One region of the Enterococcus salsurae genome, then DNA from elsewhere that is predicted to be linked to it. Evidence: riboswitches for the same ligand, from Rfam matches in the RefSeq annotation. Region 1 holds a riboswitch; the other holds the start of a gene.
What was found. Region 1 has a riboswitch for magnesium ahead of mgtA (magnesium-translocating P-type ATPase). Riboswitches for the same ligand answer to the same signal wherever they lie in the genome.

Region 1 (5,675 bases):
ACTTTTGATAAAAGGCAGCTTGCGGGTTCTGATCATATGGACCACCAATGTTTGCGTCGTCAACCCGATCATAAACCACCCAGCTTGGAATAGGGCTTGTTCTTGAACTGTATTGGCTTGGAAAACATGCCACATCACCAAGAAAGTTGTGATATCAAAAATACTGCTGACTGGTCCGATCCCTACGGTAAACTTCAACAAACCTCTGACTTGCCATTTCACGGGTTTCGCTAATTCTTCTTGATCAACATTGTCCCAAGGGATCGTCAACTGCGCCATATCATACACAAGATTTTGAACCAGCAATTGAATTGACAGCATTGGCAGAAACGGCAAGAAGGCACTGGCTACTAAAATTGAAAAGACATTACCAAAGTTTGAACTCAACGTCATCTTGATATACTTCATCATATTGGTAAAGACTTTACGGCCTTCAATGACACCTTTATCTAAAACGTCCAAGCTTTTTTCCAATAGGATGATCGAACTAGCATCCTTTGTAATATCCGCGGCTGTATCAACTGAGATGCCCACATCAGCAGTACGCAAAGCTGGTGCATCGTTGATCCCATCCCCCATAAAACCAACCGTGTGTCCCGCTGCTTGGATCGTTTGGATGATGCGGGATTTTTGCATTGGATTGAGTTTCGCAAACAAATTGGTTGTGGCCGCTTTTTCAGCCAACTCTTCATCAGACAAGCGATCGATTTCAGTACCAAGCAAGTAACTGCCGGCTTCGATGCCAACATCGTTACATACTTTTTGTGCAACGATGGCATTGTCACCAGTCAATACTTTGACATTGATGCCATGGCCATGGAGGGAAGCAATCGCCGTTTTTGCTGATTCTTTGGCTGGATCTAAGAAGCCCATGAAACCAATCATGATCATGTCTTGCTCGTCTGAAACTGAATAGACAGCATCCGCATAGGCATCTCTTTTGACTGCGACTGTCAAGACCCGCATCCCTTGTTTATTTAAGCGCAAATTGACTTGGCGCAATTTTTCCCGAATATCTTCAGTCAATTCCATGATTTGACCATCGATCTCAACATATTTGCAGACTTGTTCCATTTCTTCAGCTGCACCTTTGGTCACCATCAATTGATGGCCATCTGCATTGACAACAACGGTCAAGCGGCGACGAGAGAAATCAAAAGGAATTTCATCGACTTTCGTCACCTCTTGGAATGGTTCCGCCAGTTTGGCTTCTTCGTAGTAATTCAAGACAGCGATATCCATCAAATTTTTCCAGCCAGTTTGATAATAGGAATTCAAATACGTCATATCTAGTACTTGCTGATCCTCTTGACCAAATGGATTTAAATGTTGCACCAGCACGACCCGGTCTTCAGTGATCGTTCCTGTTTTGTCTGTACACAACACATCCATACTGCCCAAATTTTGGATCGAAGGCAATTCTTTAACGATGACTTTCTCTTTGGAAAGCGACATGGCGCCTTTGGCTAAATTACTGGTAACGATCATAGGCAGCATTTCCGGGGTCAAGCCAACAGCGACGGCAATTGCGAAGAACAATGCTTCACTCCAATCACCTTTGGTAAACCCATTGATCAAAAGAACGATCGGGAATAAGATCATCACCATTCTCAACAACAATTTGCTGACTTTGGTCAGCCCATCTTCAAAAGCAGTCTTTCCGCGTTTCGTCGTGGCATTGCGGGCAATATCTCCAAAAAAGGTGCTTTGTCCTGTCTTTAAAATAATGGCTTTTCCTTGACCACTTAACACATCGGTACCCATAAAGACCAAATCTTGCATGTCTAAGGCAGAAACATTGGTATCACTTTCTTTGATACCGGCATCGACAAATTTTTCAACGGGCATTGATTCGCCAGTTAATGAAGATTGATTGATAAATAAATCCTTGGTCCAGATCAAAATAGCATCGGCTGGTATCATATCTCCTGTTGCGAGTGTCACGATATCACCCGGAACCACTTCATCCATTGGAATTTCTCGGGTCACACCTGCCCGTGTCACAGAACAAGTATTCTCTATCAATTCTTTCAACGCTAAACTAGCTTTTTGCGAGCGGTATTCTTGGACGAATGTGATCGTCACACTTGCCAGGATCATGATACCCATCACGATCACCGCTTCGATATCTCCTGTCATAAAGGAAATCACCATCAACAAAGCCAACACCAACACAAATGGATCTTTAAATGCGCGCAAAATCATCAACCAGGCAGGTGTTGGTTTTTGGGCATCGACTTTGTTTGGTCCGTATTCTTCTAGTCGTTCTTGCGCATCTTTTTCAGACAACCCTTGGAAGGAAGTCCGCATTTCCATCAATAATTCACGTTCTGATAATTTTGCTAATAATTTCAATTCTTGGTCTTTTGATAATTTTTTCAACATACTCTTTTCCTCCTATAATTAGGAGGTGCTCGCGCCACCCCTAGTAATTCTTGGCGATGAACCTGGGTTCATCTGGGGACTGGGTGTATCCATATGAATCTTCCTTTCTGTTTGATAAGCAAGTCACTCTTGGATCACGCGCGTATGCAAAAAAATGCGCATGCTCCCAATAAGCATGCGCAAAAAACTCATGATCATTGTAGAGCTTTAGCACTATAGGGCGTAGATAGCGAATCGCTATCAGCTGCTTTGGGTTTAACCTTCACGATTAGACCTGTCCTACCAACTAAGTATCTCTCGATACTTTTGCGGCAGCAGCTTGTGTCCGTATAGGAGCCTCACCTAACAATTATTTCTTTCTATTGATACTATAAGCCAACATTTGGAGAAGGTCAACTGTTTTCAAATAAAAAATATGTTATTTTATATTCAGAACATTCAGAATAGCCATCACTTTTCAAAAACATTTGCTTATTTTCACTGTTGTTTCAGCTTGAGAAGTCAATGACTGCCAAAGGTTTCGGCAAGAATCTCTACGATCCGCTGACTGGTTTGTCCATCGCCATATGGGTTCTCAGCATGCGCCATTTTTTGATAAGCGGCGTGATCATCCAGCAAGCGTTTTGTTTCTATATATACACGCGCTTCTTGCGTGCCAATCAACTTCAAGGTTCCAGCTGCGACACCTTCTGGCCGTTCTGTCGTATCACGCAAAACCAACACCGGCACCCCCAAAGAAGGCGCTTCTTCTTGCACCCCTCCAGAGTCAGTCAAAATCAATGCGCTCTGATTGGCGACATTATGAAAGTCGATCACATCCAAGGGTTCTATCAAGGCAACGTTGTCGATGTCGCCTAATATCTCGCGGGCAATTTCCCGAACTTGCGGATTTTTATGCATGGGAAATACCACATGAATTTCAGGATACTCTGCTGCTATTCTTGCCAATGCCCGAAAAACTTGCGCCATTGGCTGCCCTAAATTTTCACGTCGATGCATGGTCAATAAGATCTGTTTCCCTTTGATACCAGACAATTCAGGGTGGCGATAATGGTCTTTGATCGTATAGTTCATCGCATCGATCGCCGTATTCCCCGTCACAAAAATCGTCTGCGGATCGCGGTTTTCTTTCAACAAGTTCAGCTGACTTTCTTTCGTCGGCGCAAAATGCAGATCGGCTAGTACATCGATCAGTTGACGATTGGCTTCTTCTGGATAAGGGGATTGTTTGTTCCAAGTCCGCAAACCAGCTTCGACGTGTCCAACAGGGATTTGTTGATAAAAAGCCGCTGTGGCTGCTGCATAGGCTGTCGTGGTATCCCCATGGACTAAGACGATATCCGGCCGTTCGTTTTGTAGAATGGGTTCAAGATCCAGCAGTACTTTTGTCGTAATACCGGTCAAGGTTTGTCCCAATTTCATTATATCTAAATCATAATCTGCGTCGATCGCAAAGACACTTAACACTTGATCCAGCATTTCCCGATGTTGGGCTGTCACGGTCACGACCGATACAAAGCGATCATCTGCTTGTAACGCTTTGACCAAAGGCGCCATTTTGATGGCTTCTGGTCTTGTACCAAATATGGACATTACTTTGATCGTCATCATTCACCTACACTCTTTACAATAATTGTAATCATAGTTTACTCTGTCTATTATAGCGAAGATTGATGCAAAACAAAATCTTTCCGCTGCAAAAAAAGCAGCACTGTCTAAAAACAGCACTGCTTGCAGTGGTCACGCGTGAGCATTCAGCAACTGAACTGAATCAAATCGTGTCGCCATTGAAAATTGAGTTTTTCACGATCACGTAGTCTACTTTGCGGATCGCTTCTAAATCTTTCCCACCGGCATACGAAATCGATGATTGCAAATCTTGCTGCATTTCTACTAAAGTATCTTTCAAAGACCCTTTGTATTGGATCCAGATTTTTTTACCTTCTACGTTTTTCTTCTCGCCTTTTTGGAATTCTGATGCAGAACCAAAGTATTCTTTCATGACTACGCCATTTTCCACCTTCGTTTCCCCAGGTGATTCTTCGTGGCCGGCGAACAGTGAGCCGATCATGACCATCGTCGCACCGAAACGCACAGACTTCGCAATGTCGCCATGGGTCCGAATCCCGCCATCGGCAATGATTGGTTTGCGGGCTGCTTTGGCGCACCAGCGTAATGCTGCCAACTGCCAGCCCCCTGTACCAAAACCAGTTTTGATTTTCGTGATACACACTTTTCCTGGTCCGATCCCAACTTTTGTTGCATCTGCTCCAGCATTTTCTAATTCTCGGACTGCTTCAGGGGTACCCACATTACCGGCGATCACAAACGCCTCTGGCAAATGTTTCTTGATATGTTGGATCATATTGATCACAGCATTTGAATGACCGTGGGCGATATCGATCGTAATATAGTCAGGGACTATGCCTTCTGCCGCTAAGTCTTCGACAAAGCGATATTCATTTTCTTTGACCCCGACACTGATTGACGCAATCAATCCGCGACTCTTCATTTTTTTGATAAAAGGAATACGCGCTTCCTCATCAAAACGGTGCATAATGTAAAAATAGCCATTTTCAGCTAAAAATTCAGCAATCGTATCATCAATGATCGTTTGCATATTCGCAGGAACGACCGGCATTTTAAATGAATGCTTCCCTAGTGTCACAGTCGTGTCACATTCAGAACGACTATCCACAATGCATTTATTCGGGATCAATTGTATATCCTCGTAATCAAAAACTTTCATGTCAAACATAAAAATATCCTCCAAATCTTATTAAGAGTGAAGCAAGCGGTAAATGGCATCGCCTATTTTTAGCGCCCACAACAATTTAAACCACGGAACAATGAAATACAAGCATTATCAAAATATTTGTTTAAAAAAAGGGGTTAATGTTCGTTTTTTACGAACATTAACCCCTTAAATTAGTCGGATTTGTGATTGTATCTGAATTAAGGCAGAATATTGCCAGCGGCTTTATACACGTCATACCACTCTTCTCTTGTTAAAACGATCTCAGAAGCTTGCGCAATCTCTTCGATACGATGCGGTGTCATCGTGCCGGCAATCACTTGAATGTTCGCAGGGTGACGCAAGATCCACGCCGAGGCGATCCCCGTTGGTGTCGTCTTGTATTTGTCTGCCAACACAACAAGTTTTTCGTTCAATTCAGGGAACATATCGTTATCGATAAAGACACCTTCGAAGAAGCCATATTGGTAAGGTGACCATGCCTGGATCGCCATATCGTGCAAGCGGGAATATTCTAAGATTTCCCCATCGTGAT
Region 2 (5,675 bases), on a different contig from region 1:
ATCAATTTTTACATCCTTTTGCTTATATCGACAGCAAACTCGATACATATATTTTTCGTCTTGATCAATAAACGGCTTTTTCCGTCAATTTTCAGGAATAGTTCGTTCTTCATTATTTATATCATGTTGCTGGCCGTTTTTTTTATCAATTAATGGGCAAGTTCAATAAAAATATGAGAATACTGTTTTGTGCATGCGAAGCAAATTGACTCCTTCAGCATATTTCCAGACATTCTGACAGTTTGCCGGTATAATAAATTTATAGACAAAAAGAAGGAGCGGATAAAAAATGGGACATTTAACAAAACATACTACGACTGTTGGCACGACCAAAAAAGCGCAAAAAGCACAGCGAATCGCTTCACTTGAAAAATTCGTCAAATATAGCGGCTTCGCGCTAGCAGCCTTCTCTTTGGTTCTCAAAATCGCCAAAGAACGCCAAAATTGATTGAGGATTTCCTTTACTATTGTGCCCTCTCATGCGAGAGGGCTTTTTTACGCTACGGAAACAATACCTTCAACAGAATAGACTTGTCCACCAAAGATGTACTTTCATACATCCATGTCAGTGGCAGCACGCGTCATTGGCCAACTGAATCACTTTGCTCCCGTTGGTCATCATTAAAAAAAGCGGTGATTGCTTCTTTATTTTTCTCTTTATCAATCGTCAATACACTCCCAACTGGCGTATCGTCAGCAAAATCCCATGAATGATCAACTGGAATCGACAAGGCATCAATGTCCCCAGTATCCCCTTTTAGATAATCCATTAAGACATCGATCATCACTGAAACTGGTAAATTGGTATCGATTTGTCCGAAAATCTTGCCTACAGCTTTAGGGATTCTGGTCATGACCGAAAGGCTTTTGGCTTGTTCAGCAATTGCTTCCATGACTTGATGCTGTCTGCGGACACGTCCAAAATCCCCTTCCTCATCTTTGCGAAAACGGGCATATTGCAAAACTTGATGCCCATTCAGCTTCTGTTCACCTTTGGTTAAATGAATTTTGTCTACAGTCAAGTCTTTCTCCACATCGATGGTCAGTCCTTTAGGAAAAAGTGTATCGATTGCATCTTCAAATTCCTCAAACGTCAATACCATATAATAATCCGGTATAAGATCAAAGGTATCTTTCAACGTTTGCGTAAGCAATGGTTCACCACCAAAAGAATATGCTGCATTGATTTTTTCTTCACCATAACCTGGGATCGTGACATAGCAATCTCTCATGATCGACAGCAGCTTCGCTTGTTTCTTTTTGGTGTCGTACTGTGCCACCATTAATGTATCAGAGCGGCCATTTTCATCTGCACTGCGGGCATCGGAACCAATCAAAGTGACTTGGATCACATCTGGTATATCTTTCACTGTTTCTTTCATTGAAGCTGTGGTTTGCTGTGGTGTAGTGGATTTGGTCGTTGTTTTGCGATAAGCCAAACTGAATTCCGTAGTCACAAAGGTGACCAATACCAAAATAAAAGATAAGACAATTAAAACAAAACTTTTAAAAAAACGACGTTTCATCTTTAGTTCCCCCTGCTTTTTACCAATCATCTTGAGTGGCTAGTATAAAGAGATAGTTGCTTGATACTCTTTGCAGGCGAAACCCAACGCACGTTATTTTAAACAGGAAATAAAAACCAACTGATAAAAAAAGACAAACTTCTATTGTGAGTAAGAAGTTTGTCTCTATTTCCCCTCATCGTCCGAGTTTTGACACTATACAACGTAAAGACAAGTCTTAGCTATCTTATGAAAAGCCTTAATCCGACAATTCCTGTTTTACACATTGGCGTCTTTCGACGTTTCTGCGCAATAGCTTATGTTTGTATAGGAGCCTCACCTAACAAGTATTTAGTTATTTAATCTCTCGATGAAAGGATACATTTTTCACAGGTCAATGGCAATGAAAATATCTATATTAGCAATAATTTAATCTTTTCTTTACTTTTTTTTAGCACATTTAAATATATAAGGAATAAAAAAGGAAGCCCTCTGTTGAAAAAACATTCTCAAACAAAGGACTTAGATAGTCGATACTATTATGCAAAAAATGAACCGCCAGTAATACTGTAAACTTGACCAGTCACATAACTTGCCTCATCAGATGCTAAGAAAACATAGACTGAAGCCAATTCGACAGGTTGACCAGCACGTTTCAATAATTCATTTTGACCAAATTCAGGAATGGCTGATTGTGGTTGTCCTCCTGAAATTTGTAATGGGGTCCAAATCGGTCCTGGTGCAACTGTATTGACACGAATCCCTTTTTCACTTAATTGTGCTGCTAAGCCTTTACTAAACGATGTGATTGCGCCCTTCGTTGCTGCATAATCTAATAATTGCGCACTAGGTTCTGCACTTTGGATCGATGTCGTAGTCAGTATACTCCCGCCGGCCGGTAAATAATCCAATGCTTCTTGGACAGTCCAATACATCGAAATGATATTGATCGTAAAGGTATCGTTGATTTGCTCTGTGGTCAAATCTTTGATGTCTTGCACGGCTTGTTGTTTCCCTGCATTTAATACTAAAATATCTAAACCGCCTAAAGCAGCTGCCGCATCATGAACAAGTTTGCGGGTAAAGGCTTCATCTCTTAAATCACCTGGTAAAAGCACAGCTTTTTGTCCGGCTGCTTCAATCACAGCTTTGACTTCCTGTGCATCATCTTCTTCAAAAGGCAGATAGTTGATCGCAACATCAGCACCTTCTTTGGCATAAGCAATCGCTGCTGCCCGGCCAATTCCGGAATCACCACCGGTAACTAAGGCTTTTCTGCCGGTTAATTTTCCTGAACCAGTATAACTTTCTTCACCACAATCGGGAACTGGTTGCATTTTCCCTTGAATCGCGGGTGCTTCTTGGGGTTGTTTCTCAAACTTACCATTGTAATACTTGGTTAATGGGTTGCTGATTTTTTCTGACATTGTCCATTTCCTCCTAATGTTTTGTGTGTAGCAAGTAATTTTTATCCTTCTAATAAAAAGTGTAGAGGAAAAAAATAGAAAAAGGAAATAAAACGCACCTCTTCTCAAAGAATGCACAAAAAAAAGCCGAATCAGATCGTTCGGCTTCGTCATCATTTAGACTCACAAAAAGGGTTCGGCAGAAATTGCGCCGATCGTATCATCTTCTGTCGAGATGGCCAATCCAAGATGGACCGCCAGCAAATGGAGCTCACTTTCTGGGATGACATCTAACACCGTGCCGATTTCTTTGGCTAATGCCATGGCTTGTTCTGACACCGGTGGGAATTGGTCAATCACCATTGCGATATCCCATTGATCATGGATCACCCGTTCAGCTAATTCCTTTAAATGAACCAAAAAAAATTGCCAATGCTGCGGATGAATCGTCAACTCATATTGATTCAAGACATCGATACACGTTTCTACTATTTTTTGAAATAACGGATCATTAGAGATCATGAGCATTTTACGCTCAACAACAGTCGGGATTCTCACGGATACGCCTCCAGTCTTATCAAAACAGAAAAAGCCGATGACTGAGCATCTACTACAGGAGATCGACTTCTACTCTTATAATAATGAAAGCGCTCTTTCATTTCAAGAGGAACGAGAAAAAATTGTATTTATTCTTTTGATGAAAAATATCCAAATGACTAATTGGGATTGATCCCTAAAGTAATCCGTCCTATGCGGCTGATTCTGGTCAGTTGCCATACGGGTGACCAAACAACCTGCACGTTGACCGTCTCGATGAATGGCAGTTCACCCAAACGAGCTTGCATTTCTGCTGGAACGGAATCAATACAACCACAACCTGCACCTGTAAATGTCATCTCAATCGTGCAGATACCACGATCACTGACATCTATGCGGTAAATCAAGCCTAAATTGTAGACATCTAATCCAATCTCTGGATCCATTACCAACTCCAATTTCTCAATGATCGCTGATTGATTTGCTTCAGCTAATGGGTTCATGATGATTTCATTTGACATGGCGAAGTCCTCTTTTCTCAAATAATTATCTTCTATTTGACCATGAACAAAGGAAAATAACAAGGATTTTCTTAGAATTTTCGCAATCTTTCGAAAATGATTGCGCTTTTCGCGAAAGTAAGGTTAAATAGAAGGAAAACACTTGAAGGGTCTTATCGAGAGGAGTGCTGTACGATGACAGAAGAAACAAATAAAGATATCCGCATTCGCAGTCATGTCTATGACAATATGGTCAAATCACCGAACAGAGCGATGTTACGTGCCACAGGTATGGACGACGAAGAATTCAAAAAACCTATCATAGGCGTGATCAGTACTTGGGCTGAAAATACCCCCTGCAATATTCATCTCCACGACTTAGGAAGACTAGCCAAACAAGGTGTTGTGACCGCCGGGGGCTGGCCAGTTCAATTTGGGACAATCACAGTGGCCGACGGCATTGCCATGGGCACCCCGGGAATGCGTTATTCATTGCCTTCCCGCGATATCATTGCTGATTCCGTAGAAACTGCCGTCAGTGGTCACAACTGCGACGCATTTGTTGCTATTGGCGGGTGTGATAAAAACATGCCCGGTTGTATGATTGCGATCGCCAACACGGAAGTACCCGCTATCTTCGTATATGGCGGGACGATTGCCCCAGGAAACCTAGATGGGAAAGACATTGATTTGGTTTCTGTCTTTGAAGCGATTGGTCAATGGAACAACCAAGACATCACGGAAGAAGAAGTACGGCGGATTGAATGTAATGCCTGCCCTGGCCCTGGCGGTTGTGGTGGGATGTATACAGCGAATACGATGGCAGCCGCCATCGAAGCCATGGGCATGAGTTTGCCCGGATCCTCTTCCCATCCAGCTATCACTGAAGAAAAATTAAAAGATGTTGAAGCAGCCGGTGAAGCAGTCTTGCAACTGTTGAAAAAACAAATCTTCCCTAAGGATATTATGACCCGCAAAGCCTTTGAAAATGCAATCACTGTGGTCATGGCTTTGGGTGGCTCAACAAATGCCATCTTGCATTTGATGGCGATGGCCCATGCAGCGAATGTTGATTTGACGTTGGATGATTTCAACGATTTCCAAGCGAAAGTCCCACATTTGGCGGATCTCAAGCCTAGCGGTCAATATGTTTTCCAAGACCTTTATGAAGTCGGTGGCGTGTCGGCGGTCATGAAATATCTTTACGAAAATGGCTTTATCCATGGTGACTGTTTGACCGTAACGGGCAAAACGATTGCTGAAAATCTAGCAGAAGTCCCTTCCCTAAAAGCTGGTCAAAAGGTCATCATGCCATTAGAACATCCAAAACGCAAAGATGGGCCTTTGATTGTTTTACATGGCAACTTAGCACCAGACGGCGCAGTAGCCAAAGTCTCTGGCGTGAAAGTCCGACGACATGTCGGACCTGCCAAAGTCTTTAATACAGAAGAAGAAGCCATCGATGCGGTGTTGACAGATGAGATCGTTGATGGAGATGTGGTCGTTGTCCGTTATGTCGGACCTAAAGGTGGGCCTGGTATGCCGGAAATGCTTTCCCTATCCAGTATGATCGTTGGGAAAGGTCAAGGTGAAACCGTGGCATTACTGACTGACGGTCGTTTTTCCGGTGGTACGTATGGTCTGGTCGTGGGGCATATCGCGCCTGAGGCCCAAGATGGCGGACCTATCGCACTGCTCAAGACAGGGGACACCGTGATCGTCGATCA

Region 2: it holds a riboswitch for magnesium, as region 1 does, so the genes downstream of both, ACYVRS_RS05960 (LCP family protein) here and mgtA (magnesium-translocating P-type ATPase) in region 1, are expected to answer to the same signal.

The regions. Positions count from the first base shown of each region.
Region 1 is NZ_BAAHWY010000003.1:337,773-343,447, reverse strand. It holds gene mgtA (magnesium-translocating P-type ATPase) at 1-2,385, opposite strand, end outside; M-box (ykoK) riboswitch at 2,572-2,742, opposite strand; gene wecB (non-hydrolyzing UDP-N-acetylglucosamine 2-epimerase) at 2,887-3,993, opposite strand; gene guaC (GMP reductase) at 4,157-5,134, opposite strand; gene ACYVRS_RS09790 (aldo/keto reductase) at 5,341-5,675, opposite strand, start outside.
Region 2 is NZ_BAAHWY010000002.1:341,562-347,236, forward strand. It holds gene ACYVRS_RS05950 (DUF7006 family protein) at 1-2, opposite strand, end outside; gene ACYVRS_RS05955 (hypothetical protein) at 290-448, shown strand; gene ACYVRS_RS05960 (LCP family protein) at 582-1,526, opposite strand; M-box (ykoK) riboswitch at 1,693-1,860, opposite strand; gene ACYVRS_RS05965 (SDR family oxidoreductase) at 2,045-2,932, opposite strand; gene ACYVRS_RS05970 (hypothetical protein) at 3,095-3,469, opposite strand; gene ACYVRS_RS05975 (metal-sulfur cluster assembly factor) at 3,628-3,969, opposite strand; gene ilvD (dihydroxy-acid dehydratase) at 4,144-5,675, shown strand, end outside.